4 regions of the Rahnella sp. RcJ3 genome follow, and region 2 is predicted to be linked to each of the others. Evidence: predicted binding sites of a transcription regulator. Region 2 holds the regulator's gene; each other region holds the start of a gene.
The links. Region 2 encodes CRP, which controls carbon source genes, mostly activating them, when cyclic AMP is high. Its sites were predicted from a motif close to ATGTGANNNNNNTCACAT; they were not measured.
Positions count from the first base shown of each region.

Region 1 (8,186 bases), on a different contig from region 2:
AAACCGTTGAACAGGTAAAAGAGTGAAAGCTGGTTGGACGGTGCAGCCTGAAGCACAAAATGAATGATCGGGCTGAACAGATGCTGTTCGACGATCACGGCAACAATGGCAAAAAATACCGTCAGCAGGGCAGTGAACGGCAGTGAATCCTGGAATGCCTTGCCGATGGCATGTTCATCCGTCACACCACATAACGCGGTTGCAAAGATAATCACCGTCAGGCCGATCAGGCCAACCTCAGCGAGATGGAATGCCAGCGCAACAATCAGCCACACACCAATCACCGCCTGCACAGCCAGTTTTATACGCTCCTGCTTCGTGTTGTTCTCGCTGTTCTTTTGATCAAACTTTTTAAGCACTTCATACACCGGATGTGGCAGTTGCGCACCATAACCAAACCAGCGGAAGCGTTCTACCAGCGCACATACAATAAATCCGCAGAAAAAGACCGGCACGCTGACCGGTGACATACGGATCAGAAAATCGATGAATTGCCAGCCTGCGCTTTTCGCGATGATCAGGTTTTGCGGTTCGCCAACCATCGTCATCACGCCACCCAGCGCGGTACCGACACCGGCGTGCATCATCAGGCTGCGTAAAAATGCGCGGAATTGTTCAAGCACAGCCTGATGCTGCTGATTGCCGGTAAAAGAGCTGTCGTCATTGACCTCAGTATTTTCATTCTGATTTGAAGCAACGTTGTGATAAATGGAATAAAAGCCCACTGAAACGCTGATCACCACGGCAATAACGGTCAGTGCGTCCAGGAATGCGGAAAGAAAGGCGGCAGCAAAACAAAATGCCAGTGAAAGGGCAATTTTATTGCGCAGATTCAACAACAATTTGGTGAACACGGTTAACAGCAACTGCTTCATGAAATAGATGCCAGCGACCATGAAAATCAGCAGCAAGATGACTTCCAGATTAGCAGACACTTCTTCGCGGATCCGTCCTGCGCTGGTCATGCCGATCATGACGGCTTCGATGGCGAGCAATCCACCCGGCTGAAGCGGGTAGCATTTAAGCGCCATACCTAATGTGAAAATGAACTCAATCACCAGCAACCAGCCCGCGATAAAGGGACTGATGAGGAAGAAAATCAGCGGGTTAACAATCAGAAAAACCAGAATTGCTATTTTGTACCAGTTTGGTGACTGGCCAAGAAAATTCTTTATGAATGCGCGGCTGTAGGTTGTTTCCATATTGCCCAAAGGTCCTTTATATATATTTTATTAATGTTTCAAAAAGATAGGTAAGTTTAATCGTCTGACTGGATTTTTCAATAATAAAGGGCGATGCAATAAATCCATGAAAAATGTGAAATTCTGTCAGCCCACCCACAGTTTCAACATTACTTCCGTCGGGACGCTATAACAGGGCATTTTCATCTGGTATGATGAGATGAACTATATCCCTAATAAAAGCCCCACACGGAACGACAAACACATGGTTATTAAGGCACAAAGTCCTGCCGGTTTTGCCGAAGAGTATATCATCGAAAGTATCTGGAATAGCCGCTTCCCTCCGGGTTCAATTTTGCCTGCTGAAAGAGAGCTTTCAGAACTCATTGGTGTAACCCGAACCACATTGCGTGAAGTGTTACAGCGGCTTGCCCGCGATGGATGGTTAACCATTCAGCACGGTAAACCGACGAAAGTGAATAATTTCTGGGAAACATCCGGCCTGAATATTCTTGAAACGCTGGCGCGTCTGGATCATGACAGCGTACCGCAGCTGATTGATAATTTGCTGTCTGTGCGTACCAACATCGCGACGATCTTTATCCGCAAGGCGATGCGTACCAACCCGGAAGAAACCCAACAGGTTCTCGCGAAAGCGACTCAGGTTGAAGATCATGCCGAAGCCTTTACGGCGCTCGATTACGGCATTTTCCGTGGTCTGGCATTCGCCTCTGGCAACCCGATTTATGGTTTGATCATCAACGGACTGCGCGGTCTTTATACGCGCGTCGGACGCTATTACTTCTCCAATCCTGAAGCGCGCAAACTGGCGATCACTTTCTATAAAAAGTTGTCTGATATCTGCCACGAGAAAAGCTATGAGCAGATTGTGGATTGTGTGCGTAATTATGGCCGTCAGAGCGGTGAAATCTGGCACAGCATGCAGGGTGCTATGCCGGGTGACCTGGCCGAACAAAAACATCGTTAATTCCCTATATCCTTCAAACAGTCTCATCGTTGGCTGCCTCGATATAATTTGAAGGATTGAGGGAGCCAGTAATAACAAAAGGGCGCTTAGCGCCCTTTTTTAATGCCTGAAAATGGAAATTTTACAGCGGTGTCGGACGTGGCGGGCAACGTTCGAGTAACTCGACGCTGCCGTCTTCATTGAGTTGCTCGATAAAGACATCGAAGCCCCACAGGCGGTGGACGTGTTTCATCACTTCACGGCGGCTTTTATCAAGCGGTGCCCGGTCCTGCGGAATGTAGCGTAATGTCAGCGAGCGGTCTCCGCGCAAATCCACATTCCAGACCTGAATATTCGGTTCGTGATTACTCAGATTATACTGCGCCGACAACTCCTGACGAATTGCACGGTAGCCCTCCTCATTGTGGATCGCGGCGATTTCCAGATAATTATTGTGATCGTCATCGAGCACCGTAAACAGACGGAAATCACGCATCACTTTCGGTGACAGGAACTGGCTGATGAAGCTCTCGTCTTTAAAGTCACGCATCGCAAAATGCAGCGTGTCGAGCCAGTCTGAACCGGCGATATCCGGGAACCAGTAACGGTCTTCCTCCGTCGGCTCCTGACAGATACGCTTGATATCCTGCATCATCGCGAAACCCAGAGCATACGGGTTGATACCACTGTAATACGGGCTGTTATAAGGCGGCTGATACACCACATTCGTGTGACTGTGCAGGAACTCCAGGATGAAACGGTCGGAGACTTTTCCTTCGTCATACAGATGATTCAGGATGGTGTAATGCCAGAATGTCGCCCAGCCTTCGTTCATGACCTGAGTTTGTTTCTGCGGATAAAAATACTGGCTGATTTTACGTACAATGCGCAAAATTTCTCTCTGCCAGGATTCCAGCAGAGGTGCATTTTTTTCCATAAAATACAACAGGTTTTCCTGCGGTTCCGGCGGGAAACGTCGCGCCTGTTCCGGTGCGTCTACACTGTCTTTGCGTGGCAGCGTTTTCCACAGAGAATTCACCTGACTTTGCAGGTATTCCTCACGGCTTTTTTGCCGCGCCAGTTCTTCCTGCAGGGAGATTTTTTGCGGACGTTTATAGCGGTCAACGCCGTAATTCATCAGCGCGTGACAGGAATCCAGCAACCGTTCAACTTCATCGACACCATAGCGTTCCTCGCATTCACTGATATAACGCTTGGCGAACAGCAGGTAATCGACGATGGAACTGGCATCGGTCCAGCTTCTGAACAGATAGTTATTTTTGAAGAAAGAGTTATGCCCGTAGCAGGCATGGGCCATCACCAGCGCCTGCATGGTGATCGTATTTTCTTCCATCAGATAAGCGATACACGGGTTGGAATTAATGACGATTTCGTACGCCAGACCTTGTTGTCCGTGCTTATACAGCTGTTCGGTTTCGATGAATTTCTTGCCGAACGACCAGTGAGTGTAATTGATCGGCATGCCAATGCTGGAATAGGCATCCATCATTTGTTCGGAAGTGATGATCTCGATTTGATGCGGATAAGTTTCAAGCCGGTAGGACTTCGCCACCCGGTCAATCTCTTCGAGATAAGTTTGCAATAACTCAAACGTCCAGTCCGGTCCATCGCTAAGACGTTTGTCCTCAGTTTTTTGCTTTTGGGTCACTGTCGTCATAAGCCGCACCCTCATTCAGTTATGGACGCTACAGAGTGTTTGATTCACAACCTTTTCTTAAGATTTCGCACGTCCATTGATAATCGTAGCTCAATCTGAGTGTGTCGTTAGATAAACACCATGAATCCATTCCTCAACAAATCTATATCCTTAAGGCAGGAGACTGTCAATCGGCGGGCAATAAAGAGCCCAAAGCCGCGTACAGTCTGGCTTTGGGCGAACAATATCAGGAGACAGGCGCAAACAGCGGGGGATTAACTGCGGATAAATTCTAACAAATCCTGATTTATCTGATTCTTGTGTGTGCTGCACAGACCATGAGATGCGCCCGCATAAACCTTACCTTTGCCATTTGGCAACAACTTAAGCGCAGCTTCGCTGGAGGAAGCGGGTGGCACAATCTGGTCATCATCACCGTAAATCACCAGCGTCGGGATCGTCATCTTCTTCAGGTCTTCGCGCTGATCGGTTTCAGAAAACGCTTTAACACAATCATAAAGTGCTTTTATTGAACCCTGCATACCCTGGAGCCAGAAACTTTGGCGTAAACCTTCTGACACCTCAGCACCGGGGCGGTTGAAACCATAAAATGCGTCGGGCAAGTCCAGGAAAAATTGGGAACGATCTTTTGTCACACCGCCACGGATACCGTCGAAAACAGAAAGCGGTAATCCACCGGGATTGAAATCTGTTTTGATCATAATCGGTGGCACTGCACCAATTAATACCGCTTTTGCCACCCGCGAGGTGCCGTGCCTGCCAATATAACGGGCAACTTCGCCGCCGCCGGTAGAGTGCCCGACGTGTATCGCGTCTTTGAGATCCAGATAAGCCGTCAGTTCGGCCATGTCATCTCCGTACTGGTCCATATTATTGCCTTCCCATGACTGAGAAGAACGCCCGTGTCCGCGGCGGTCGTGGGCAATAACGCGATAACCATGTTCTGCCAGAAACAGCATCTGATCTTCAAAAGCATCCGACGACAGGGGCCAGCCGTGACTAAAAACCACCGGCTGTCCGCTGCCCCAATCCTTATAAAAAAGTTGTGTACCATCTTTAAGCTTCAGAAAGTTTGAGTTATTCACAATCGACTCCTTATTGCTGAAAATTGCTGAAATGAACGGTGCAAAACAGAAACCGATTGAAGTGTAGGTCAGTAATTGCGTCGTTGCGATATGAGTCACATTTTTAAAATGGCAACGTGGCGGGACAGGGTATGAAATTTAACCTGATACTTAGCAGGGTTTATATATTGAAACTTAATTTTTACGGGTATAGCATTAACCCGCTATTGTTTGTTATTGATGCTTTAGGAGGTCAAGAAAATGGTAAATACCTTTACTTATGATAGATATAGAAATCGTATCGGCCAGGGCGTTCGTGTAATGGATGCCGAAACGGGCGTTACCGGCAAAATTACCGCGTTCAGGGTGAAATCGAGTTCACCGGAAGAAATTCGCCGCGAAAGTTGTGTGCAACTGGAAGGGCAGACGGGCCTGTTTAAACCTGTCTCTCTGATGAGACTGGAAACGACGTCTGCCTGATTTTTTCTGTTACGCCGGTAAATTTCCGCAATATAAGGCCACTATTCATAGTGGCCTTAATGTTTTACGCAGCCACTTCGGCTTTGCCTCGTTTTATAAATCCCCGTTCAACCTGAACGTCAATTCTCTGCGCAGCGTGAGGGAATATCACATGCCTGTTTGTTTGTGGTGTTTTGTGCTGATGCACGGCTTGTACACAAGAATAAAAACCTGCAACAAAACTGACCCTGAAGCGTCGGGAGTCTTGTGACATCAATGCAATCAATGCTGTCATTACGCCATAAATTTCTTGCCGCATGGCCGGAATGTTGCGGAATATCGTTATTTATTTCTGGCTATTGAAATAAATGCTGTCATGAACGATAAATAAATGTGAAAGACCTCACGGTTGTGAGTGCCTGTGTTGGTGATTTTTCTCAGTCAGGTTAATTTCCTGTCATCAGAATATTATGCTTTGTTTTGTCGTGGAGTGGAGTCGATATGCGTGTGGTGATTTTAGGCAGTGGTGTGGTCGGTGTCGCCAGTGCATGGTATCTGGCTAAAGCGGGTCATCAGGTGACGGTTATTGACCGCCAGTCCGGCCCGGCAGAAGAAACCAGTGCGGGTAATGCAGGACAGATCTCACCGGGCTATGCTGCGCCGTGGGCGGCTCCGGGGGTTCCGGTCAAAGCCGTCAAATGGATGTTCCAGAAGCACGCGCCTCTGGCGATTCGCCTCGACGGAACACAGTTCCAGCTTAAATGGATGTGGCAAATGCTGCGTAACTGCAACATGGACCACTATCAGACCAACAAAAGCCGCATGGTGCGTCTGGCGGAATACAGCCGTGACTGCATGAAAGCGTTACGCGAAGATACCGGCATTCAGTACGAGGGTCGGCAGGGTGGCACGTTGCAGCTTTTCCGCACCGCGCAGCAGTTTGAAAGCGCAGCCAAAGATATTGCGGTGCTGGAAGACGCCGGTGTGCCGTATCAGTTGCTCGAATCCAGCCAGCTGGCGACTGCAGAACCGGCGCTGGCTCAGGTTGCGCACAAACTGACCGGCGGCCTGCGTTTACCCAATGATGAAACCGGCGACTGCCAGATGTTTACCCGCAAGCTGGCAGACATGGCGCGTCAGGCGGGAGTTATCTTCGAATTTAACCGCACGGTGGATAAGCTGCATATTGAAAATGGCGAAATCACTGGCGTGCAGTGTGGCAATGAGTTCGTCAGGGCGGATGCATACGTGGTGGCATTCGGATCGTATTCCACCGCGTTGCTGCGTGATCTGGTCTCTATTCCGGTTTATCCGCTGAAAGGCTATTCCCTGACGATTCCGATTACTGATCCGGCTTCTGCGCCGGTGTCTACCGTACTGGATGAAACCTATAAAATTGCTATCACCCGTTTTGATGACCGCATCCGCGTCGGCGGTATGGCGGAGATTGTCGGCTTCAACCTGAAGCTGGCGCAGGCGCGCCGCGAAACGCTGGAGATGGTGGTCAAAGATCTCTATCCGAACGGCGGCAACGTCGAACAGGCCACGTTCTGGACGGGGTTGCGTCCGATGACGCCGGATGGCACGCCGATTGTCGGGCGTACGCGCATTAAGAATTTGTATCTCAATACCGGCCACGGCACGCTGGGCTGGACGATGGCCTGTGGCTCCGGGCAGTTGCTCTCGGACATTATGTCCGGCGTGATGCCTGCGATCCCATCCGATGATCTCTCGGTTGAGCGTTACAGCCCGGATTTCATTGCCCGTCCGGCTGGCCCGCACAAAATGCATCCGGTAGGCTGAACCTGCTGTAATCCGATCCCATGCGGGGTTTGATACCGCATGGTTTTTACTTTGCTTATTGCCGGAGCTGGTATGCCTCGCCCGATTTCAGCCACATTGTCTCAGTCTGCGTTAACTCAAAACCTGAACATCATTCGCGGTTTTGCCCCCAACAGTAAAGTCTGGACGGTGGTGAAAGCCAACGGCTACGGCCACGGTATATCCCGTATCTGGCGCAGTTTATCCGCCACTGACGGTTTCGCTTTACTCGATTTCAATGAGGCGATTTTACTGCGTGAGTCCGGCTGGCAGGGACCGATATTACTGCTTGAAGGTTTTTTTACCGCAGAGGATCTGGCTATTGTTGATAAATATCGCCTGACCACGGCCGTACACAGCGAATGGCAGATAAAAGCCCTTGCGCAGGCCAGCATCAGCCTGCCGGTCAGTATCTACCTGAAAGTAAACAGTGGCATGAACCGCCTGGGTTTTGCACCTGAGCGCGCCGGTGCTGTCTGGCAGCAGTTACGTGAGCTGAAGCAGGTGGGGGAAATCACGCTGATGAGCCATTTCGCCACCGCTGACAGTGTGGAAGGTGTCGATGCGCAGATGAGTGTGATTAACCTCGCCGGGCAAAACATTCGCGGCCCGCGATGTCTGGCCAATTCCGCTGCGACGCTGTGGCATCCGCATACACATCATGACTGGATCCGTCCGGGAATTATTATCTATGGCGCGTCGCCAAGCGGTGAGTGGAAAGATATTGCGCATACCGGTCTGCAACCGGTAATGACGCTTAAAAGTGAGCTGATTGCCGTACAGGAACTTAACGCCGGTGCGCGCGTGGGTTACGGCGGGCGTTACAGTGTAACTCGTCCTCAGCGTATCGGCGTGGTGGCCTGTGGCTATGCGGACGGATATCCGCGCCATGCGCCTTCCGGTACACCGGTTTGGGTAGACGGCGTGCGAACGACGACGACGGGCACGGTTTCAATGGATATGCTGGCTGTGGATTTAACGCCATGCCCGCAGGCGCAGATGGGTGCGCCGGTTGA
Region 1 covers NZ_QSNX01000021.1:36,378-44,563, forward strand. Annotated here, with positions in the region: gene nhaB (sodium/proton antiporter NhaB) at 1-1,202, opposite strand, end outside; gene fadR (fatty acid metabolism transcriptional regulator FadR) at 1,447-2,169, shown strand; gene DXU84_RS21245 (SpoVR family protein) at 2,291-3,826, opposite strand; gene DXU84_RS21250 (alpha/beta fold hydrolase) at 4,081-4,911, opposite strand; gene ydfZ (putative selenium delivery protein YdfZ) at 5,152-5,370, shown strand; gene DXU84_RS21260 (hypothetical protein) at 5,435-5,644, opposite strand; gene DXU84_RS21265 (D-amino acid dehydrogenase) at 5,851-7,152, shown strand; gene dadX (catabolic alanine racemase DadX) at 7,225-8,186, shown strand, end outside.
Region 1: ydfZ (putative selenium delivery protein YdfZ) is a predicted target of CRP. The motif match lies at 4,995-5,012, and genes of this name have one in related genera.

Region 2 (8,186 bases):
CAATACGCCAGACGTGCTGGCCGGGATCAACGAGCGCCGCGAGAAATTCATCAGCGCGCTGGAGGCCATCAACCAGAAATATCACATCTTCAGCGAGTTCCGCGGTCAGGGCTTGCTGATCGGCGCCGAGCTTTCTGATGCGTATAAAAACCGCGCCGGAGAATTCCATGCCGCCGCGGCAGAATTCGGATTGATGATGCTGGTCGCCGGACCAAACGTGATGCGGTTTGCGCCATCGCTTGTTATCGACTTCGCGGATATTGAAGAAGGGATGGAAAGGTTTGAGAAAGCCGTGGGGAAAGTTTGCGGGGGGTGAGCCCCACGCCTTCGTCTTTAAACGCTTGATCGAGACAATTTCGGTTTCTCACTAACATTTATCACATGGCCTCTCGCGCCGAAACCGACCAAGAGGGAAAAGTGCTTTTTCCCTCTTGGATCTCCCTTCGCTTTTTCACTGCGCGCTGTCGCGGGCACGGCGGACATGTTCTGGCGCATTAGTGTGTGGCGCAAAATGTCATCGCTGCGCGATTCCCGAATTTCAGGCTTCGAGCCATAGGTCTCGAACCGTTCATTCGGTGCCATTTTTGAGCACGCCAATCGACATTTCTAAAAGATAAAACCCTTCTGCTTTTGAATTTAGAATCCTGCGGGCGATTCAGAAATCTTGCTGAACGGAGCGGCTTCGAGACCAGTGGCTCGAAGACCGAGAGAAGGAACCGCAACGCGGCAAGATTTCCAGCCTGTCGCTGTGGTTGCTGGAACATAGCCTACGAGCGAAGCGCGCAGTTTAAGACGTGGAGATTCCAAAGAGGGCTCGTCTTAGCCCTCTTTGGTCGGTTTCGGCTCGGTGAGTTAAGCGAACACGGCAATTGAAAAACCGAAACTTTCTCAATCCGTTTAAAAGAACGTCAGTACACGGCATCCGTACTTGAGAAACCGAGATATTCGCAATTTCAAAAAGCAGTCTGGCTGCAAGCCAGTAAAAAGGGGATTTGAAAGGGGTCTCCCCCTTCACGCCCGCCGCGTCAGCCAGATCCCATGATGCGGCCTCTGCTTCCACGCCAGTGACGAGATGGTATGCATCACGCTGAGATGTGAAATTACGCGCCGCAGATGGCGTTCCATTTCTGTCAGTGGCATATCCGGGTGAAGTTCCGGCGCATTAAACAGGTTGTTCTCGCTGCCCGGCCCGTCGTAGAGCAGTCGTTGCTGACAGCTTTGCAGCGCGATTTCGCAGGTCTGTAAATACTCCGTCGCCAGTTTTTCCGGCAGCATGTAATGCTCGCGGGCGAGGATCGTCATCGCGTTGATATGCTCAACCACAAACTGACTGTGCGTCACCCACAAACGCATATCCGCCAGATAATGTGAGTTAAAACCCGGCTCCTGCATCGCCTGATTTAGCGAAGTGAACAGCTTATTGTGCGCCTGATTGACCTGCATACGGGTGTACGCCAGTTTGGCGGTGTCGGGGCTTTCCTCGAGCAGCAGGCGGATAGCGTCCTGATAGATTTCCAGCGCCTGGTGTGCATTCTGGCGCAGCAAACCGCTTTGCCATTGCGGCCACAACCAGATAGTGCCACCAAAGGCCAGCGCGCAGCCGATCAGGGTATCGACCAGTCGTGGTACCAGAAAATGCACGCCGTTCATCGCCAGCAATTGCAGGGTATACACTGCAGTCACCGTCATGCCGACCATCGCCAGTCCGTAGTTTTTGCGCAGAACGGTATAGGACAACAGGGTGATCAGCAACATGCACAGCAGCGTGGTGCCTTCCGGCAGTTCCAGTTTGAGCAAGCCTGAGGCAATCAGCAATCCAGCCAGCGTACCGAGTGCACGGTGCTGGATCCTCACCCGCGTGGCGTTATAACCGTTCTGGCTGACCAACATGATAGTCAGCAAGATCCAGTAGGGTTTGGGCAAATTGAAGAACAGACCCAGACTGCTGCCAATCGCCAGAATAATGCCCAAACGTGCGGCATTACGCAGTGCCACGGATTTGAAGGAAAGATAGCTTTTCAGCGCGGGCCAGAAGGGCAAACGCGGCTGGGTGTTCATCAGGTCACGTTTGTACAACGGCCGCTGTGTGCGTAACAGACGGGCAATGCGGCTGAAATGGTAATAACAAAACTGACCTACCGGATTGTCCGGGTTGCGCGCGGCGATTTTCTCCAGCGCGGTCAGCTCATTGGCCATCGTAAAGCGCCCGGATAAACGGTGATAAAGAATATCGTCGGCAATCACCCGAAGACGGGTGGAAATCACCTGTGCATTTCGGCGGATAACCGCTTCGGCATGGCTTTCCTCCACCAGTTTCTGCACTTCTTCCGGCTGATGCAGGCTCACTGTAATGTGCTCCTGCAAATCGAGCGCCACCTGAAAACGCTGAAACAGCCGCTTATGGTGATGATGATGTCCGTGCTGGGGCAACATGTGTAATTGCTGATAAAGCAGGGCAATCAGGTCGATAACCTGCTGCTGGCGGGCTAGCAGTGGGGGTAACGCGGTTTCGGGATCGGTGTGTTGCGTCAGCAGGCTGTACTTGGCTTCGAAATAATCCGCGAGTTGCAGATAGAGCTGGCTGAGTGTTTCGCGCATCGGCTGTTCTTCCGAAATACGAAACCACGCCCAGTTAAACAATCCGTACCAGGCTGTGCCAGCGGCGAACAACACCGGGGCCTGCCACATCGGGCGCACGCCCACCATACTCAGCGTGAAGATAGTCGCCACCAGCGCACCGGGCAGCAGGCGCGCATGCAGCGGGCTGATTTCACCGGTGACGCCGAGCAGTAACGCCAGCGACAGCATGATCAGCGGCAGCGGTATATGCCAGCTTTCGAGCATCAGTTGCAGCAGAAGGCTGCTCACGGCAAAGAGTGAACCGCCGACGAGCAGGCGTTTGAAAAAGCGTTTATGCGGGGTATCCAGACCGGCGATGTTACAACAGGCCGGGCAGAGGGAAAACAGCAGGCCCATTTGCAAATTGCCAAACAGCCAGCAAATGCCAACAGGTAAGCACAACACCAGCGTCTGGCGCAGCGCGTAGTTCACTTCAGGATGGTAAAACAGTCTTCGCCATAGCGTCATGGGTAAAGCTTAGCCCATAAAAAAGGCGCGACAGTGTTTTGCCGCGCCAATTTTTGAGGGATTAACGTGTGCCGTAAACGACAATCGTTTTACCGTGTGCGGAGATCAGGCTTTGATCTTCCAGCATTTTGAGAATGCGTCCGACTGTTTCACGTGAACAACCGACGATTTGGCCAATTTCCTGGCGGGTAATCTTGATTTGCATCCCGTCCGGATGGGTCATTGCATCAGGCTGTTTAGCCAGATTGAGCAAGGTTTGAGCGATACGACCGGTAACGTCAAGGAAGGCAAGGTTGCCGACTTTCTCTGACGTCACTTGCAGACGGTTGGCCATCTGCGCGGAGAGACGCATCAGAATATCCGGGTTAACCTGAATCAGCTGGCGGAATTTTTTATATGAAATTTCAGCCACTTCACAGGCAGTTTTAGCACGTACCCAGGCACTGCGTTCCTGACCTTCTTCGAAGAGTCCCAGCTCACCGATGAAGTCACCTTGGTTAAGGTAGGACAGTATCATTTCCTTGCCTTCTTCATCTTTAATCAGGACAGCAACTGACCCTTTCACGATGTAGTAAAGCGTTTCGGCTTTTTCACCCTGGTGAATCAGCGTACTTTTAGAAGGATACTTATGTATATGACAGTGAGACAGGAACCATTCAAGAGTCGGGTCTGTTTGTGGCTTGCCGAGAACCATTTGCTATTATCCTCTGTTGTTATCGCTGCCCAAAATCACAGGGCTCAGAGTTCCCTGTACGGCACTTCAAATCCAAAGCGCCCTTTCAGCATATAACTCTCCAGAAATGCTGCAAGCGGATGTCGGAGTGCAACAGCCTGTTTATTGCTGTCATCACCGTGGGTTCTGTACTTAAACCGCAAAAACCGTCACCGCAATTTACTGGAAAGTATGTTTCGGCTTTGTTTGTAGCACAGGTTTGAGATGCTGTCTTCTGTTGTCTCGCTTCAGCATGATGGCGATCGGGTTACGTTGCCAGATTTTAGGTGAAAGGGTACTCTGAGAGCAGATTTCGACAAGTTTATTCACCGGGAGAATAGTTCATGCATGCACGTGTCAAATGGGTTGAAGGACTGACATTTTTAGGTGAGTCTGCATCGGGTCATCAGATTTCAATGGATGGAAACGCGGGTGATAAAGCCCCAAGCCCGATGGAAATGTTACTGATGTCCGCAGGGGGGTGTAGTGCAATCGACGTGGTGTCAATTTTGCAAAAAGGTCGTAATGACGTGCGTGATTGTGAAGTGAAGCTGACCTCACAACGCCGCGAAGAAGCGCCGCGTCTGTTCACTCACATCAATCTGCATTTTATCGTCACCGGTAAGGATCTGACCGATAAGATTGTTGAACGTGCGGTCAGCCTGTCTGCCGAAAAATACTGTTCTGTGTCTCTGATGCTGGGGAAAGCAGCCACAATCACCCACAGCTTTGAAGTGATTGCAGCCGAATAAAGTTTACTCGATCTTCTTGCCTTCCATCAGGCGCTGCACCAGCGGCGCCATGATCAGCTCCATCGCCAGCCCCATTTTGCCGCCCGGCACCACCAGTGTTTTGATGTGCGAGATAAACGACCCTTGCAGCATGGCCAGCAGATACGGGAAATCGATGTCATCCAGTCCCTGAAAATGAATCACCACAAAGCTTTCATCCAGTGACGGAATGGCTTTGGCGGCAAACGGGTTCGAGGTGTCGATGGTGGGTACCCGCTGGAAATTGATGTGTGTGCGGGAAAACTGCGGCGTAATGTAATTGATATAGTCATCCATCGAACGCACGACGGAATCCATCACCGCTTCACGGGAATGCCCGCGCTCGCCGGTATCGCGCACCAGTTTCTGGATCCATTCGAGGTTGACGATAGGCACTACGCCGACCAGCAGGTCGACCTGCGCGGCAACGTCAATTTTGTCCGCCACCACACCACCGTGTAACCCTTCGTAAAACAAAATATCCGTCGGTTCCGGCAACGCCTGCCACGGCGTAAAGGTACCCGGCACCTGATTGTAGGGAACGGCTTCGTCATAAGTATGCAGATACTTACGTGAACGGCCAGTGCCTGTTTTACCGTATTCGATAAAGCTTTTTTCCAGCAAACCAAAGTCATTGGCTTCCGGCCCGAAGTAGCTGATATGACGTCCCAGATCGCGCGCCTTGCGTATTGCCGCATCCATTTCAGGACGGGTGAAATGATGAAAACTGTCGCCTTCCAGTTCCGCCGCACGCAAACCAAGCTGCTGAAATATTTTACGAAATGCCACGCTGGTGGTCGTGGTGCCTGCACCGCTCGAACCGGTCACGGCAATAACAGGATGTTTGGCTGACATAATGCGCTGTTCTCCATAAAGGTGATGCAGGCAGGCGAGACGCGGTCTTTTCTGTGGTCGAAGATCTGGCGTCAAGGCTGCGCATAATTAAGCCTATTGTTACCATATTTATTCGCGAAGCCAAAGAGGGCATCACTATTCTAAACCCGCCAGCAACGGTTGGATCAGCGGGTCTTTCTGGTGGAACAGAGAAACAATGTCATGCAGCGCCTTGCCTGTGTACTCCTTTTTCCACGCCAGACTGAGCGGGGAAGGGGCGCGCGGATAGCGGATTTGCCGGGCGATCAGCTCGCCGCTGTCGAGATACGGCTGGCACAGATGGCGCGGCAGAAAACCGATACCCATGCCCTTCAGGTGACAGGCCAGTTTAGTCGCCACATCTGCCACGATGATCTGCCGTTGCCCGGTCAGCAACCAGGCTACCCGCTTGTTCAGATGGCGCGAGGTGTCTTCCACATTGATGGCAATGTACTGACGCAACACCGCTTCTTCCAGCATGCCAGTGATGTGTTGCAGCGGATGAAAGGGCGCATGAACAAAAACCCAGTCCACTTCACCCAGCGGCAGCAGATTCACGGCGTTAGAAAGGGATTCGGTGCCGGTGACGCCAATCGCCAGCTGAAAATCTTCGTACAGCAGCGTATCCCATACCCCCATGTAAATCTGCCGTGTGAAAGTGAACTGCGTGAACGGGTAGCGCTGCGTCAGACAGCTTAATAACGCCGCCAGAGTTTCAGGGCAGTACATCAGATTGTTCACCACCACATTCAGCTGGCGCTCAATGCCGTCGTTAATCTGCTGCAGTTCTGCCGGTACACCCTCCAGCCAGGTTAGCCACTGGCGACATCGTTCAAGCAGATGCTGTCCGGCGGGCGTCAGCGACACCGTGCGGGTCGTGCGGTTGAGCAATAACGTCCCGGCACTGTCTTCCAGCATCTTAATTCGATAGCTGATGGTCGCAGGCGTTTTATGCAGCATCTCTGCCGCGCGGGAAAAGCTGCCTGTTTGTGCGACGTGCATAAAGGTTTTAATCGACTCCTCATCCAGCATAGGTCACCTGAAGTAATGTTAATGCATTGAATGAAAAAGATTTTATAGATTTAACCTGATGAGAATTGTGGACTTCATCAATTTTATGGAATCTTTTTCCATATTTCGATTGAGCAAGTTGGAAAAAGTTTCTACAGTAATTGCATTGAGGATAAATCCGCCAATCTGGCGGGCTTATCTCACCGGTTTTATTTTAAATGCAGGGATGAATGCCATGGAACTTCCGGTTTACCCGCTGACCCAGGCGGCCTTCGCGGTTTACGGCGATGTGATTGAGACGACAGGTCGCGATTTTTTTCATATCAACGACGGCAAGGTTGAGCGGTACCACGATCTGACCAACGTGGAAATCCTCGGGCAGGATCGCCCGCTGGTGAGCATCAACCGCGCCCAGCCAGCACCGTTGCCCATTGTGGTGACGCAACTCGAAAAACACCCGCTCGGTTCACAGGCGTTTGTGCCGATGCAGGGCGAGCGCTTTATCGTGATTGTTGCGGCAGGGGGCGAGACGCCGGACATCTCCACGCTGAAAGCCTTTATCACCAACGGCCTGCAGGGCGTGAATTATCACCGGAATGTCTGGCACCATCCGCTGTTTGCGTTTGAGACGGTGACGAATTTTCTCACCGTCGATCGTGGCGGCGCAGACAACTGTGATATCAGTCAGTTACCTCAGGGCTATCAGCTTATTTTACCCGTTGCGGCGGGATTAAAGTCGTGACGCTATAAAGCATCTTGCATAAGATACAAGCATCTGAAAACAAGCGAAACGCGGGCGCTCAGCGCCTGATGCTGGAGAAATGTGAGATGGCCGAAGTAAAAAAACGGGGGCGTCCTAGCCAGCCTGGTTCTGGTTCGCAAAAGGGCGCTCAGGCCTTAGAACGCGGCATTGCGGTGTTGAATTATCTGGCGCAGTCCGGCGGCAGTTCTTCTGTCAGCAACATTGCAGAGAATTTGTCGCTGCCCCTTTCCACCACCTTTCGACTGCTGAAAGTGCTGGAAGAGGCCGATTTTGTTTATCAGGATGCGCAACTGAGCTGGTGGCACATTGGCTTACAGGCGTTTACGGTCGGATCGTCTTATATCCATAACCGGGATGTATTGTCAGTCGCCGCGCCTTATATGCAGCGCCTGATGTTGTTGTCGGGCGAAACGGCCAATCTGGCGATCCGCAACGGTTTCGAAGCGGTACTGATCGGCCAGCGGGAATGCCAGTCGATGGTGCGGATGTGCGCGCCGCTTGGCAGCCGTCTGCCACTGCATGCCTCCGGTGCCGGGAAAGCGTTGCTGTATTCGCTGGATGACGAGGCGCTGATGAGCCTGATGATGCAGGCGGGGTTGAAGAACTTTACGACGCACACGCTGGATAATCTGAATGCGTTGAAAAAGGATCTGCAACACGCGCGTCAGCAGGGTTTTGCACAGGACAGCGAAGAGCATGTGACAGGGCTGAACTGTCTGGCCTCGGCGATTTTTGACAGCAATAACAATGCGGTGGCGGCGATTTCGATCTCCGGCCCCAGCTCCCGCTTAACGACGGAGCGTTTTACCGATTTAGGCGAACTGGTGCGGGATACCGCGCGTGACATCAGTCTGGCCCTGGGCCAGCGCCACTAACCGGTTCGTCCTGCGATCCCCGCTCTGTCGTGAGCGGGATTTTTTTCAGTTAAATTAAAGTTGGAAACTTTTTCCGTTATTTTATGCAAAGCGGA
Region 2 covers NZ_QSNX01000014.1:98,541-106,726, forward strand. Annotated here, with positions in the region: gene DXU84_RS18245 (aspartate aminotransferase family protein) at 1-316, shown strand, start outside; gene DXU84_RS18250 (YccS/YhfK family putative transporter) at 1,012-3,087, opposite strand; gene crp (cAMP-activated global transcriptional regulator CRP) at 3,149-3,781, opposite strand; gene DXU84_RS18260 (OsmC family protein) at 4,144-4,551, shown strand; gene DXU84_RS18265 (phosphoribulokinase) at 4,555-5,424, opposite strand; gene allS (HTH-type transcriptional activator AllS) at 5,560-6,474, opposite strand; gene DXU84_RS18275 (ureidoglycolate lyase) at 6,689-7,195, shown strand; gene allR (HTH-type transcriptional repressor AllR) at 7,282-8,091, shown strand.

Region 3 (8,186 bases), on a different contig from region 2:
AGTTTCCGGTGCAGCTCGTGGGCGCGATGGATTTGATCCATGTCGATCTCCACGCCCAGCCCCGGTTTTTCAGGCACTTTGATTTTCCCGTTCACAATTTGCAGCGGCTCTTTGGTCAGGCGCTGGTTGCCTTCCTGCCAGATCCAGTGCGTATCTATCGCTGTCGGTTTACCCGGTACGGCTGCACCGACATGGGTAAACATCGCCAGCGAAATGTCGAAATGGTTATTCGAATGGCAGCCCCACGTCAGACCCCACTCATCGCAAAGTTGTGCGACCCGCACCGCGCCATGCATGGTCCAGAAATGCGGATCCGCCAGCGGAATATCCACCGACTGCAACATCACCGCGTGCTGCATCTCGCGCCAGTTAGTGGCAATCATGTTTGTGGCGACCGGCAAACCGGTGGCACGGCGGAATTCCGCCATCACTTCGCGGCCGGAAAAACCTTGCTCCGCACCGCACGGATCTTCGGCATAGCTGAGGATACCGTGCAGGTCTTTGCACAGGTCGATTGCTTCATCCAGCAGCCACGCGCCGTTCGGATCAACCGTGATCCGCGCATCCGGGAAGCGTTTTGCCAGTGCTTTAACCGCCTCGATCTCCTGCTCGCCCGGCAGCACGCCGCCTTTGAGTTTGAAATCTTTGAAGCCATAGCGATCCTGCGCCGCTTCGGCCAGCCGCACCACCGCCTCACTGTTCATCGCTTCCTGATGACGCAGGTGATACCAGTCGTGATGGCTGCGTTCCCCTTCCTGATACGGCAAATCGGTTTTCTGCCGGTCACCGATATAAAACAGATAACCGAGCACCGTGACTTCGTCGCGCTGTTTGCCCGGCCCGAGCAGTTCACACACCGGCACGCCGAGGAATTTGCCCATCAGATCCAGCAGCGCGGCTTCCAGTGCGGCGACGGCGTTAACGCGCAGTTCGAACGTCCACGCACCTTTACCGAAAGAGTCAAAATCCGATGACTGATTGCCGACGTGGATCTGATGCACCAGCCGGTTCATGCGCGCCACTTCCTGGCCTTTTACCTGAGCAATGGCCTCCACCAGCGTGTTGTAAATCACCTCCCCGCCCGGCGCTTCGCCGACACCGGTGTTCCCGGCGCTGTCCTTGAGGATAACGATATTGCGGGTGAAGTAAGCACCGTGCGCGCCACCAATATTCATCAGCATGCTGTCATGCCCTGCCACAGGAATGACCTGCATATCCGTGATAACCGGTGAGGATTGCGTACTCATCATCTTTCCCCTTTTACTGTGCCTGTACCGTGGTACGGGCGAAGCTGAATACGTTCGATTTTTCCGACAATAAACACGTAACTGACAACGGCGAGCAGTGCGTGGATGCCGACATAAATCAGCGCGCCGTTGAAGGAACCGGTGGTCCCGATAATGTAGCCGATAGCGATCGGCGTGATGATGCCGGAGACGTTACCGAACATGTTGAACAATCCGCCGCTCAGCCCGCTGATTTCTTTCGGTGCGGTATCGGCCATTACCGCCCAGCCCAGCGCACCCAGACCTTTACCGAAGAAGGCGAATGCCATAATGCCAACCACCATCCATTCGGTATCGACGTAGTTGCAGAAAATCATCGACATCGACAACAGCATACCGATCACAATCGGAGCCTTACGCGACAGTGTCAGGTTGCTGGTTCTGCGCATCAGCCAGTCGGAGATAATTCCACCCAGTACGCCGCCGAGGAATCCGCAAATCGCCGGTACTGAGGCCACCATGCCTGCTTTAAGTATCGACATACCGCGCGCCTGAACCAGATACACCGGGAACCAGGTGATGAAGAAATAGGTCAGCGCGTTGATACAGTACTGGCCGATGTAAATGCCAATCATCATGCGGGATTTCAGTAACTGTTTCATCTGGAAGGTTTTTTCGCCTTTTACGACGGCTTTTTTGGTGATTTTCTGATCCATATTGATCAGCGCACCACCGGCTTCCATGTAATCAAGTTCGGCCTGATTTACGCCCGGATGATCTTTCGGATCGTGGATCACTTTCAGCCAGATGAAACTCAGCACGATCCCCAGACCGCCCATGAAGAAGAAGACGTGTGACCAGCCCACTTCGTGCGTCAGCCAGCCCATGATCGGGGCGAAAATAACCGTGGCGAAGTACTGCGCTGAGTTAAAAATAGAGACTGCGGTGCCACGTTCCTGAGCCGGGAACCAGGCTGCGACGATACGGCTGTTGCCGGGGAAGGACGGCGCTTCGGCCAGGCCAACCAGAAAACGTAAAGCAAACAGCGATACCACAATGCCGAAGCCGCTGAAGACATCGACAAAGCCTTGCAGCAGGGTGAATAACGACCAGATGAAAATGCTGTAGAAATAAACTTTTTTCGAACCGAATTTATCGAGCAGCCAGCCACCGGGTATTTGCCCGATGACATATGCCCAGGAAAATGCCGAGAAGATATAACCCATCCCGACGGAATCCAGCCCGATATCTTTGGCCATCGCCGAACCGGCAATGGATAACGTGGCACGATCGCCGTAATTAAATGAGGTGACAATAAATAACATCACCACTATCCAGTAGCGCGCGTTAGTTCTTTTTTTGACGGCACTGGCTGCTGAAACGGTAGTTTCCATGGTGTTCTCCGGAATTAATGACAACGCCTCTAAACAGAGATAAAAGTCATTCCATTCACAGAACTGTAGGGTTCAGAGAGGAAGGAACGCAGCCAGTATATGAACAACATTCCCTTTACTCATTGGGCAATCAACCAAGCATAAATAGCCCTTTGCATTTATCCTGAGGCAAATGCCCAGCGACGTGCGAGTTGTTTCACAAAAAATGAAACGGCTGTGATGGCGGTCACAGATGGTTGTTATCTAATTGCAGGGCCACGTACAGCAATAAACGATCGTCGAAGTTCCCCAGATCCAGGCCGGTTAATTCCGAGATACGGTTGAGGCGATATTCCAGCGTATTACGATGAATATACAGTGCCTTAGACGTAGCGGTCGGCTGAACATTATGGTGGAACCACGACGTCAGTGTGCGGCGCAGTAATCCGTTGCCATCCGTCGCTTTCAGACGCGCCAGCGGACGCACCAGTTCATCGGCCTGCCAGCCGCCACGCAGGCTGTCGAGCAGCACGGGTAAGATCAGATCCTGATAGAAGTAACACCGCTGTTCCGGCATCCGCTGTTTGCCCACACTCATGGTGGTACGTGCGGTGCGATAAGAACGGGCGATGCTGCCAGGGCCGGTAAAAAAGTTGCCAAGGGAAATGCGCACGCGCAGACGACCAGTTTCGGTCATGCGCGACAGCAGATGATCAATGCGCTGGCGGTGGCCCTCCGGATCCCAGCGATCGTAGCTGTTCAGGGCCGGTTTCAGCACCACCATTTCGGTGAGGGAAACGATAGCGATCAGATTGTCACGCTCCGGCGTGGTCAGTAAAGTTTGCAGTTGTTGCAGTTCTGCCATGGCAGAGTCCACACCGAGCTGTCCGCTGTCGACTTCCACCACCGCCGCGACACGTGGCCGGTTGAGGTCGATGCCCAGACGCTGCGCCCACTCCATCAGCGCCGGAGACAGTTCATCCACACGAATCAGGTTAAGCACCAGTTCTTCCCGCAGACGGCTGTCCTGCGCCAGCATGTGCAGCAGACGCGCCTGTTCGAGCATCATTTCGGCGGTCATACACACCAGCTCGCCATACTGACGCAACTGGGACGGATTGCCCGTCAGGCCGATAACGCCCACGATCTGACCGTCGATACGCAACGGCAGGTTGATGCCCGGACGTACACCGTGCAAATGCCGTGCAACGCCCTCGTCGATGTCGACAATGCGCTCCTGCGAAATCGCCAGCAGTGCGCCTTCGTGCAATTCACCAAGACGCTGATCATCGCCGCTGCCGATAATCCGTCCGCGACCATCCATGACATTCACATTACTATCAATAATTTGCATTGTGCGGGCAACAATTTGTTGCGCCAGCTTTGCATCGAGATGATATGCCGACATGGAACCCCTGCCTTGCTGTTTTATCGTTGTTAAAACAGCATACTCAGGCCGCGATGCCCATACATTATGCAAATGCCCAAAGAGCGAAAGCACCTATTGAAGTTGCGGGGAATATCACATTTTTAAGCAAATGCCCAACCGGCCCGGCAAAATCCACATGATTGATGAGAGTCCCTGAAAGACAGGCAAAAAAAAGCACGCGGGAGCGTGCTTTGTGTGAGGTATAGCAGGCGGAAATTACTGCGCCAGCAGGTAAATTGAGGTATCACCACGCTGAATATCCAGCGCCAGAACGTTTGGTTTGGTGTCGAGAATTTTACGCAGCTCGCCCAGATTGGTCACTTTCTGCTGGTTCACACCCAAAATGACGTCGCCTTTTTTCAGGCCGATGCGCGCGGCCGTTGAACCCGGCTTCACTTCATCGACTTTCACACCTTTCTGATCACCTGCCGCACCGTTACTCAGTTCAGCCCCTTCGATGCCGGTATAAATGTTGCCGGATTCGATTTTCGATGTCTGAGTGCTTTGCTCAATGGTCACGTCAACGTTCATCGGTTTGCCTTCACGCAGCAGGCCGAGCGTCACTTTGGTGCCGATTGGCAGGGTGCCGATATCAGCACGGAACGAGGCGAAGCTGCTGATCGGTTTACCGTTCATGCTCAGGATCACGTCACCGGCTTTAATGCCCGCTTTCTCTGCGGCAGATTTCGGCATGACCTGACTGATGAATGCACCGCGCTGTGCGTCAACTTTCATGGCTTTCGCCAGTTCAGAGTTCAGCTCGGTCCCCATAATGCCCAGTTCGCCGCGTTTCACCTGACCGAATTCGATCATTTGTTTGGACAGGTTTTTCACCATGTTACTTGGGATCGCAAAACCGATACCGATGTTGCCGCCGTCCGGTGCCAGGATCGCCGTGTTAAGGCCAATCAGTTCACCATTCAGGTTCACCAGCGCACCACCGGAGTTACCGCGGTTGATCGCGGCATCCGTCTGGATGAAGTTTTCGTAGTTCTCAATATTCAGGCCGGAACGACCCAGTGCAGAAACGATACCGGAAGTCACGGTTTCGCCCAGACCATACGGGTTACCGATAGCCACGGTGTAATCGCCCACACGCAGTTGTTCGGAATCCGCCATCTTAATGGCCGTCAGGTTTTTCGCATTCTGTAACTGAATCACCGCGATATCAGAACGCGGGTCCTTGCCGATGACTTTGGCGTCGAACTTACGGCCATCGTTTAGCTGTACGCTGATTTTGGTTGCGTTATCAACGACGTGGTTGTTGGTGACCACATAACCTTTGTCGGCATCAATGATGACGCCGGAACCCAGCGCGCGGAAATCTTCTTTCTGTTCAGGCGCAGGCTGACCGTCAGGCCCCTGACCGCCGCCCTGACATACCGGAGAACCCTGGAACGGCGAACCGTCCTGGCACAGCGGCGAATTCTGACCAAAGAATTGCTGGAACTGCTGACCCATGCGTGGTGTTTTTACCGGAGCACTGCCTTCAACGTTGACACTCACCACCGATGGCATCACTTTTTCAAGCATAGGTGCCAGGCTGGGAAGCTGAGTGGTGCTGGTGCTGGAAGACGCAGTTTCAGCAGCCAGTGCAGAAGAAACCGGGGCCATTGCCATACCGATGCTTAACGCTAATGCGCTGAGGAATAAACTCGATTTTTTCATTTTTCAGGATCTCTTAAAATTATTGTGGCAACCAAAATAGTCGCATTGCTTGGTAGTCGTGATACTGAGATGGTATTAATAGCGTGAAGTTCATCAGGGTCGAAATGACAATGGTAAAAAATTATTGTCAGCATTTACAAATGGCGTTTTTTCAAACAGTTCCGTAAAGAAAATTAAAGAGAGTTCAATTTGTCTTTTTAAAACAAATTACTCAGCCGCCATGAGTCTTCTGTATTCATCGTATGCATAAAGGTCAGTCATTCCGCTGATATAATCCTGAATCATTCGCGCACGGTAATAAAACTCCTGCGCGGCATGTTCCGCGACCGGTAATCCTTCCAGCGCCGCCACGGCATTGTTGTAAGCCAGACGATGTTTGGCTGAAATCTTATGCAGCAGACGGGTTTCAATCGGATATTTCCTGTGCGTATCCTCCTGAACTAGCTGGTTAAAATCGGTCAATGGCATATCCAGCAACGGGCTATAAATATCAAGTAATCCGCTGATCACCCGATAGCCTTGTAATTCCAGCTCCTCCACTTCGTGATGATTGAATACCTGTTTGAAGGCCACCGCTTTATAAATCTCTAACAACCGGTTGGCCTGGCTGTCATCTTCCAGCAACGCATGATTAAAGGTGCCCTGATAAATATCTTCTATATTATCAATGAACCGGCGGGCAGCATGCGGCACCAGTTGTTTCACTGTCTGAACGCGCAGCTCCATAAAGAAGTAATCCACCGGATTACGGAACGTTTTCGCTTTATCCATTTTCTCGTAAGCAGTGCGAACCACTTTATCGAAGAAGTCATTTTTCTCTATCGCGCCCCACTCACGGCACAGATAATTATAAAGCTGTTCCACGCTGAAAATACTTTTCTCAACCGCATCTTCCAGATCGGCAATGCAGTAAGAAATATCATCGGCCGCTTCCATAATGTAGGTAAGCGGAAAGCGGTTAAATTCACCCAGCCCGAGTTCACTGCGCAGTTTTTTGATGAACGGCTCTTCCGCCAGATAAAAACCCGGTTTTTTCATCAGGTAATCATGTGAAGGAAGTTTAGTCATTGAATACGCAGGGCGGGTATATTTCAGAATGCAGGCGGTCTGGCTGTAAGTCAGATTGAGTTTCAGCAAGGTGAAGACCAGCCGGATGGCCTGCGCATTGCCTTCAAAATTAGACAGGTCGTAGCGGATTTTACTGCGCAGCTGGTTCAGTTCAGCATCGTCTGGCGTCAGGCGCAAACACGTCACCAGACAGGCATCCGTTTCCTGTGGTGTTTCGCCGCAACCGGCGGTGTCCATCCGCTTAGCAAACCAGTTGTTAATGGCGGATTCACCAAAATGGCCAAATGGCGGATTACCGATGTCGTGCATCAGGCACGCCATTTCTACCACGCTTTCAAAGGGATCGGTCACCTCGTCCAGCCCGTAAGCCTCAAGCTTGTTCTGCCTGCGCAAACGGTGGAGGATCTCTTTGGCGATGTGACGACCAACCTGCTGAACTTCAAGGGAATGGGTCAGACGACTGCGGACGGCAGCATTTTTCTCCAGCGGAAAAACCTGAGTCTTTTGTTGCAGACGGCGGATGGCAGCCGAGTTGATAATGCGCCCGCGATCGCTTTCGAACTGACGGACGACATCATAGTCATCGCGTGCCTCGATCGGGGCGCTGAAAGGACGCTGAAAATTGAATTTCGTTTTAAAATCGATCCCGGACATGATTTCCCACCTTTTCAGCCACTCACACATCAAACCGACGCGCTTTTTGCAGTAGCAACCTGCACCCCAAACGGATTATTTCTTACCTTTAGCCATGATAGACTATCGCACATTGTTTTCGTGATTAAACCGTCAATTCCGCACACGCTGCGGCTCATTCCAACCACATCTGCGAGTATTCATATGAAAGTAGGCATTATCGGTGCAATGGAGCAGGAAGTGACCCTGCTGCGCGACAAGATTATCAACCGTCAGACTATCGAACGCGCAGGCTGCGAAATCTATACTGGCCAGTTAAACGGTGTGGACGTGGCGCTGCTTAAATCCGGCATTGGTAAAGTGTCTGCCGCCATGGGCACCACATTGCTGCTGGAACATTGCCGTCCTGACGTGGTGATCAATACCGGTTCCGCAGGCGGGCTGGCGAAAACCCTGAAAGTCGGTGATATCGTCGTGTCTGATGAAGTGCGTTATCACGATGCTGACGTCACCGCGTTTGGCTATGAACCGGGCCAGATGGCCGGTTGCCCGCCTGCGTTCACTGCTGATCCGGCGCTGATTGAACTGGCAGAAAACTGTATCCGTGAACTCAACCTGAACGCCGTACGCGGTCTGGTTTGCAGTGGCGATGCGTTCATCAATGGCGCAGCGCCTCTGGCACGTATCCGCGCAACCTTCCCGAATGTTGCTGCTGTCGAAATGGAAGCCGCGGCTATCGGTCACGTTTGCCACCTGTTCGGTACCCCGTTCGTGGTCGTTCGCGCAATT
Region 3 covers NZ_QSNX01000006.1:109,562-117,747, forward strand. Annotated here, with positions in the region: gene DXU84_RS09925 (enolase C-terminal domain-like protein) at 1-1,250, opposite strand, end outside; gene DXU84_RS09930 (MFS transporter) at 1,247-2,620, opposite strand; gene DXU84_RS09935 (CdaR family transcriptional regulator) at 2,847-4,007, opposite strand; gene degP (serine endoprotease DegP) at 4,245-5,696, opposite strand; gene dgt (dGTPase) at 5,904-7,418, opposite strand; gene mtnN (5'-methylthioadenosine/S-adenosylhomocysteine nucleosidase) at 7,602-8,186, shown strand, end outside.
Region 3: DXU84_RS09935 (CdaR family transcriptional regulator) is a predicted target of CRP. The motif match lies at 4,110-4,127, and genes of this name have one in related genera.

Region 4 (8,186 bases), on a different contig from region 2:
TCCTGAACACCATTTTAGGGATGGGGGGACTGATCGACGTCGCCGGGATGGCGAACCCGAAACTGGCGCGTGAAGAGGCGCAGGGCTTTGGCAGCACGCTTGGCCATTACGGCGTGGGTTACGGCCCGTATGTGGTTCTGCCAGGTTACGGCAGCGCGACAATTCGTGATGAAGGCGGTGATCTGGTTGATGATTTGTATCCGATGCTCAGCTATCTGACATTCTGGATGTCAGCCGGTAAATGGGTACTGGAAGGGGTGGAAACCCGTGCAGAACTGCTCGATTCTGATGGCCTGATCCGTAACTCTTCTGATCCGTATCTGTTTATACGTGAGGCTTACTTCCAGCGTCATGATTTCCTGGCAAGAGGCGGTCAGCTGATGCCGCAGGAAAACCCGAACGCCGCACTGATTCAGGGCGACCTGAAAGATATCGACTCGGAATAACCGTTCCGGACACACAAAAAAAGCGCCTTCTGGCGCTTTTTTTATATCAGGCGTATCACTCAGTTCATCAGAAGCTGTAGTTAAAGTTCGCGCCGTACAGCATGGCGGTCCCTTTGGCCTGGTATTCGTAATTCGGTACACCATCAGCGACTTTCTCACTGATGTTCACCGTCTGGCCATGCATATAGGAGACACCGACGTCCACAGATGCGTCTTTATTGAAGGCGTAAGTGGTACCGGCTGAAATCCAGAAGCGATCCTGATCCGGGATAGAAATGGTGCGGTTATCTGCCGGAACCGGGCTGTCATCAAAGGCGATACCGGTACGGAACGTCCAGTTATCGTCATAGTAGTAGGTGGTACCCAACGCGATGCGGTAAGCATCATGAAAGCCTTCATCTTTCTGGAACAGCGTCTGGCCGTTAGAACCGGTGGCTTTCAGCTCCTGGAACTGGCTCCAGCTGGTGTAAGCCAGGCTGTAGTGAATCGCCCATTTTGGTGCCACACGGTTATAACCGGACACTTCCCACATTTCTGGCAGGTTCAGGGTCAGGGAACCCGGAACAGTTTGACCGCCAGTCCCGCCTAAGGCTTTTGGAATGCCGTTGCGGTATTCGCCATCGAAGTCAATTTTGACTTCAGAACGGTAGGTGAAGCCGTAGCGGTTATTATCATCCACTTCATACAGGATACCGGCGTTCCAGCCGTAGCCCCACTCATTGCCTTTCAGCTTGGCGGCTTCCGTATCCGCAGGCAGCCGGCCACCGGTTTGAATTGGCACCAGTTCACCGGCGGTACGACGGAATTTAGCTTTCGCGTAAACGGCATCAAAGCCCAGGCCGAAGCTGAAATGCTGGTTCAAACGGTAAGCAACGCTTAAGTTAGTGTTGACGGTAGTGAGGTCAGTTTCGCCGCCGATCGGGCCTGCCGGATAATTATCGCTGAATTCTGTCGCCAGACCATAGTTTGACGTAGCTGATGCACCGACGGCCCATTGATCATTGAGCGGCATAATAAAGTGCAGGTTCGGTACCCACTGATTCGGTGCAATGTTATCCGCATCAGTGCTCTGACCTGTAACCGGCGAGTTGCCCGTCACTTTGACATCCGGGTCGATATAAATCGCGCCCGCGGAGAAGGAAGGACGATCAAACATGGTCATGGTTGCCGGGTTACGGCTCCCGGATGCCGCGGTGTCAGCGATGGCACCTTCACCCGAGAAAGAGCGACCTAAACCCGCAGCGGTATATTCATTTAACTGAAAACCTGCTGCATATACGTTGGAGGAAACAATTGCCACTGCAGCTGCCAGAGCTGATCTTTTAAACAGGTTTTTCTGGTTCATGACCAAAACCTCAATTTTATGTTTTTTATCAAACAATGTTACATGGAGTAACAATGAGCGCGGGATTGTAGGGTCCGTTATCAGTCTGACAAATCAGACCAGTGAGCGAAGTATAGGTCTGACCTGTGGTGAAGTTGCAATAATGTTTCGTTGATATTTCTTATTTGATGCAAGAAATTGGATCTGCTTAACAAAAAACAAACAATAAAAGTTCAATTAAGAAACGTTAAAGTGAGAACAATAACGCTGTAATCATCGATTACTTACATATACGTGATCTGGATCACCTGAAAGGCACATAATAAGTAAGTGCTAGTGTGTTGTCAGAGAGGTGGCGTAAAATACAGGCTGGAAATAAAACTTTATTCGCAAACAGGCCAGACGGTGGATGTTGCCGTTGGTGCCGGGGAGAAATTATGTCTGACGTAACCATGTCCTCTAAATCCACTCAACCTCTGCATTCCATCAACAAATGTGGTGCGGAAGAAACCGCAGCCTGCTGTTGTGTAGATGTGGGTACCATCATGGACAACACTGATTGCACTGCTTCTTACAGCCGCGTTTTCGAAACCGAAGCCCAGGCGAAAGAAACCCTGCAAGCCCTGACCGAACGTGCTCGCGGCGTAGAATCTGAGCCGTGCGAAATCACCAGCCGTATCGAAAAAGTGGCAGGCGGTGTTGAACTGAATATCGATTTTACTTTCAGCTGTCAGGCTGAAACGATGATCTTCCAGCTCGGGCTGCGTTAATCCCCGTCATACTTTGAGCCGCAGATGCGTTGGCTGCACTCAGTAACCCGAATCACTGACTTATGTCAGCTCATCGGGATTACTTCGATTGCCGCCTTCCTGCGACTCAAATTATTTAGGGGAAGTTGTAATACCGCTTAAATAAGCGGTATTTTTTTGTCTGCTATTTCTGCCTGCCGCCTTTCTTCTCATTCTTATTTCAGAAAAATTTGCTGTTGCTCGCACTTCATTGCCTTTCACTTTGCCAAATGTAAATACATAGTTAAAACTGAGTTATCAGGTCTGACCTCTTAGGACCCTATTTTTCTCAGGAGCTCGTATGAATAACGTTATTCCACTGGTGACGCGTGAGGGCGATCGCATTGCGATTGTCGACGGCTTGCGCACGCCGTTTGCCAAACAGGCCACCGCTTATCACGGCATTCCTGCTGTCGATCTCGGCAAAATTGTGGTCAGTGAGCTGCTGGCAAAAAGTGGGATAGACCCGAAGCACATCGACCAGCTGGTTTTCGGCCAGGTAGTCCAGATGCCGGAAGCGCCGAATATCGCCCGCGAAATTGTGCTCGGCACCGGCATGAATGTGTCGACCGATGCGTACAGCGTTTCACGTGCCTGCGCCACCAGTTTTCAGGCGGTCGCCAACGTGGCCGAAAGCATTATGAGCGGCATGGTGCAGGTCGGGATCGCAGGCGGAGCGGATTCTTCTTCAGTACTGCCGATTGGCGTCAGCAAACGTCTCGCCCGCGCCCTGGTGGATGTTAATAAAGCGCGCACTCTGTCGCAGCGCCTTTCCATTTTCAGCAAACTGAAACTGCGTGATTTATTGCCGGTGCCGCCGGCAGTAGCCGAATATTCTACCGGTCTGCGCATGGGGGATACCGCTGAGCAGATGGCGAAAAGCCACAATATCAGCCGTGCGCAGCAGGATGAGCTGGCGCACCGTTCTCATACGCTGGCTGCACAGGCGTGGGAGCAGGGTTATTTAAGCTCGCAGGTGATGGCAGCGCAGATTCCGCCTTACCGCGAAGTGCTGCAAAAAGACAACAACATCCGCCTGAATTCTGAAATCAGCCAGTACGCCAAATTACGTCCGGCGTTTGACCGCAAACACGGCACTGTTACCGCTGCCACCAGCACGCCGCTGACTGACGGTGCGGCGGCGGTATTAATGATGAGTGAATCCCGTGCGCGTGAACTGGGCCTTGAACCTCTCGGCTACCTGAAAAGTTTCGCATTTGCTGCCATCGACGTCTGGGAAGATATGCTTCTCGGGCCTGCTTATGCCACGCCGCTGGCGCTGGACCGCGCAGGGCTGACGCTGGGTGATTTGGATCTTATCGATATGCACGAAGCGTTTGCCGCGCAGACGCTGGCGAATATCAAAATGTTAGCCAGTGATGAATTCGCCCGCGAAAAACTCGGGCGCAGTCAGGCAGTTGGCGAAATAGACTGGGATAAATTCAATGTTCTGGGCGGTTCACTGGCCTACGGACATCCTTTTGCGGCCACCGGCGCACGCATGATTACGCAAACGCTGCACGAATTACGCCGTCGGGGAGGCCGTTACGGGCTGACGACGGCTTGCGCAGCGGGCGGCCTGGGTGCGGCAATGATTCTGGAGGCCGCGCAATGAGAGATAATATGGAAAATCTGAATCCGGCAGATACGGAAGCTGCCGAACCGGCTTCTGCTTTTTCGCTGATGTTTACTGCTGAACACGTGGGGATTATCACCATCGATGTTCCCGGTGAAAAAGTGAATACCTTAAGGGCTGAATTTGCTCAGCAAATCTGTGCCATTTTGCAAAAAGCGCAGCAGTATCCCAATCTGAAAGGTCTGGTGCTGATTTCCGGCAAACCGGACTCGTTCATTGCCGGTGCGGATATCACGATGATTTCCGGTTGCCGGACCGCTGCCGAAGCCAGTGAACTGGCGCAAAAGGGCCAGACGGTGATGTCGCAGATTGCGTCCTTTTCCGTGCCGGTGGTGGCGGCCATTCATGGTAGCTGTCTCGGCGGTGGTCTGGAACTGGCGCTGGCGTGCCATGCCCGCGTGTGTTCGCTGGATGAAAAAACGCAACTCGGCCTGCCGGAAGTACAACTGGGTTTACTGCCGGGTTCCGGGGGTACGCAGCGGCTTCCGCGGCTTATCGGCGCGCCTAAAGCGCTGGAGTTGATGTTAACCGGTCGCAGTGTTCGCGCGAAGCAGGCGCTGAGAATGGGGCTGGTGGATGACGCAGTACCGTATTCTATTTTGCTGCAAACGGCGCTGGAACGTGTGGCAAAAGGACGTAAATCACGTCCGCCATTGCCGTGGCAGGCGCGTCTGGCCGGTGGTCCGTTGGGCAAAAGTTTGCTGTTCCATTTTGTACGCAAACAGACGCAGGCAAAAACGCACGGCAATTATCCTGCCACCGAAAAAATCATAGATGTGGTGAAAACCGGGCTGGATCAGGGCAGTGGTAGCGGCTATCAGGCGGAAGCTAAAGCTTTTGGCGAGCTGGTGATGACCCCGGAATCTGCGGCATTGCGCGGCCTGTTTTTCGCCTCCACCGCGCTGAAAAAAGAAAAGGGCGGCGATGCCGAACCCTTGCCGGTTCGCCGTGCAGGTATTCTCGGTGGTGGCCTGATGGGCGGCGGTATCGCGAATGTGACTGCCACCAAAGCCGGTCTGCCGGTGCGTATTAAAGACATTAATCACGAAGGCATCCGTCATGCCCTGAAATACAGCTGGGATTTGCTGGAGAAAAAGGTGCGAGGCCGCAGGTTGACCCGCAACGAACAGCAACGGCAGATGATGCTGATTTCCGGCACCACGGATTACAGCGGTTTTGCGCAGATTGATATCGTGGTGGAAGCGGTGTTTGAGGATTTATTGCTCAAGCAAGCCATGGTGGCAGAAATCGAGCAAAATGCTGCCCCCCATACGATTTTTGCCTCAAACACCTCTTCTCTGCCCATTCATAAGATTGCAGAGCAGGCTGACAGGCCGGAACAGGTGATCGGACTGCACTATTTCAGCCCGGTGGATAAAATGCCGCTGGTGGAAGTGATCCCGCATGCGGGCACCAGTGCGCAGACGATTTCGACAACGGTCTCGCTGGCCAGGAAACAGGGGAAAACGGCGATTGTGGTGGGCGACAGTGCCGGATTCTACGTAAACCGCATTCTTGCGCCTTACATCAATGAAGCGGCGCGTTGCTTACTGGCTGGTGAACCGGTCGATCACATCGACAAAGCGCTGGTGAATTTTGGTTTCCCGGTCGGGCCCATCCAGTTGCTGGATGAAGTGGGCATTGATGTCGGCACAAAAATTGGTCCGATTCTGGTGGATGCTTTTGGTGAGCGTTTTGCCGCACCCTCCGGTTTTGATGCAGTGCTGAAAGACGACCGAAAAGGGCGTAAGAACGGTAAAGGTTTCTACCTTTACGGGCAGAAAGGGCGGGCGGCGAAGAAGAAACAGGTCGATCCGGCGATTTACCGTCTGCTGAATGTTACGCCAAAAGTGCAGCAATCAGAAGATGAGATCGCCCACCGTTGTGTGATGCTGATGCTCAACGAAGCCGTACGTTGTCTGGATGAAAACGTGATCCGCAGTGCGCGGGATGGCGATCTTGGTGCCGTGTTCGGAATTGGCTTCCCGCCATTCCTTGGGGGACCGTTCCGTTACATGGACCAGTTGGGCATCGCCAGTGTGGTGAAGACACTGGAGCGACTGGCGCATCAGTATGGTGAGCGCTTCACCCCATGCGAAGGGCTATTACGTCGGGCGCATCAGGGAGAACGGTTCTGTTCAGATAGCGGGACAGGCGATAAGGTCAGTAAAGTGTGATTGTGGTCACTGCTTATTGCTGAGTTTCGCGAGAATCTGGAACGGATCATGCTTCATGCTTGCAGTCAGACAAATGCCCGCGGGATCTTTTTTATGGTGGGAATGACTTTGTACAGAAACAATCCCAAGCGATTGATCTACAACCTGAGTGGTTAAAAAATCGCCTGAATAGTTTACAAGCGGTAAGGGTTGGTGTAAAAAACAGCGTTTTCTTTACGTGAAGTTTCAGGCAAAATGCCCGACCGCTGATGCTTACCATGCAAAGCATGTGGGCACAGCGCGTTAAGTGGATGTACTGCCTGACAGCTATCTTGTAATGAGAGACATCAATCAGACAGTGATTGAAATGCTGGGCAATGGGTAATACAGCACGCAAGGCGTTTCTGTATGGCGCTATTTTTGTTAACAAAAGCGGTGCAATATGCAAGTTGTAATCATGCGTCACGGTGATGCAGTTCTCGAAGCTGCAAGCGATTCAGTTCGCCCCTTAAGCGAATGCGGATGTGACGAATCAGTACATATGGCTGCCTGGCTGAATGGCCGTGGCGTCAAAATTGACCGCGTTCTGGTCAGTCCGTACCTGCGTGCGCAGCAGACGCTTGAAAAAGTGCGCCAGTGTCTGGCGCTGCCTGAAAACGTTGAGATTGATATTCTGAAAGAACTGACACCGGGCGGAGATCCTGCTGTGGTCGCCAGTGAACTGCAGCATCTGGCGCTGACCGGCGTCAGCGCGGTACTGGTGGTATCTCACCTGCCGCTGGTCGGTTATCTGGTGGCAGAGCTGTGTCCGGGTGTTTGCCCCCCGATGTTCGCCACTTCCGCGATGGCAAGTGTTGAACTGAACGGTGAAACCGGGCAGGGGACTTTCGACTGGCAGTTCAGCCCATGCCAGGTGATGGCTAAGGTTTAGTTTTCCGGGACGGAAAACTAAACAAAGAAAGGCACAGCTTCTGCTGTGCCTTTCTCGTTTCTGGATATCGGTGTTGAGTTTGCGGTCAGCTGATTTTGTCGTCCAGCTCCACCAGCACCAGCAAAGCGGCGTTGCCGCCGAACTCTTTTGGGGCCTGATGGAAGGCTTCGACATCAGGATGCTGTGCCAGCCACAGCGGAGTTTGCTGCTTGAGAATATGTTTGCCGTGACCGTGCATTACGCAGGCGCAATGCACATGCTCGCGGCGGCAGGCGGCGATCAGCGCGCCCAGTTCCTGCTTAGCTTCTTTCTGTGTTAAACCATGTAAATCCAGAAACAGTTCGGGTGAATAATCCCCGCGGCGCAATTTTTTCAATTCGAAATGACTGACGTCAGGCCGGATATGGCGAACCGGGCCTTCTTCCTGCAACATCGGCTGGAATTCATCGGAAAAATAATAACTCGCGTCCACCTGTTCCTGAATCAGCTTTTTAGGCGACAGTTCTGATACCTTTTTCCGTAGCGGGCGGTGAGTAATCGTATCGTTTTTCAGGCGCTTGATGCCCGGAACAGCCTCGCGGAATAACGCCGCTTCCTCGGGGCTGAGCAGGTGTTTTTTCTTCATTTTTTTATCGTCATTTTCGTTCAATACAGACAGTGTACCTTCCGTCCCCCTGCGGTTTAAAGAAAACTCAGGGTTAAATTCTTCGAGACATCGCGCAAGTGCGTTGACTAGCTGCTGATTTGTGGCAGGCTTCGTGGCAAACTATGCGGCAAATAATGGGTTAAACGTCTGTTAAAAACCCGTGCACTGCCTGGAGAATAAAATTGGACAAAATTTTCGTCGACGAAGCTGTCAGTGAACTGCATACCATTCAGGATATGCTGCGCTGGACCGTCAGCCG
Region 4 covers NZ_QSNX01000002.1:317,955-326,140, forward strand. Annotated here, with positions in the region: gene mlaA (phospholipid-binding lipoprotein MlaA) at 1-446, shown strand, start outside; gene fadL (long-chain fatty acid transporter FadL) at 514-1,791, opposite strand; gene DXU84_RS04170 (YfcZ/YiiS family protein) at 2,208-2,540, shown strand; gene fadI (acetyl-CoA C-acyltransferase FadI) at 2,860-4,173, shown strand; gene fadJ (fatty acid oxidation complex subunit alpha FadJ) at 4,170-6,371, shown strand; gene sixA (phosphohistidine phosphatase SixA) at 6,793-7,281, shown strand; gene smrB (endonuclease SmrB) at 7,367-7,906, opposite strand; gene prmB (50S ribosomal protein L3 N(5)-glutamine methyltransferase) at 8,110-8,186, shown strand, end outside.
Region 4: DXU84_RS04170 (YfcZ/YiiS family protein) is a predicted target of CRP. The motif match lies at 2,063-2,080, and genes of this name have one in related genera.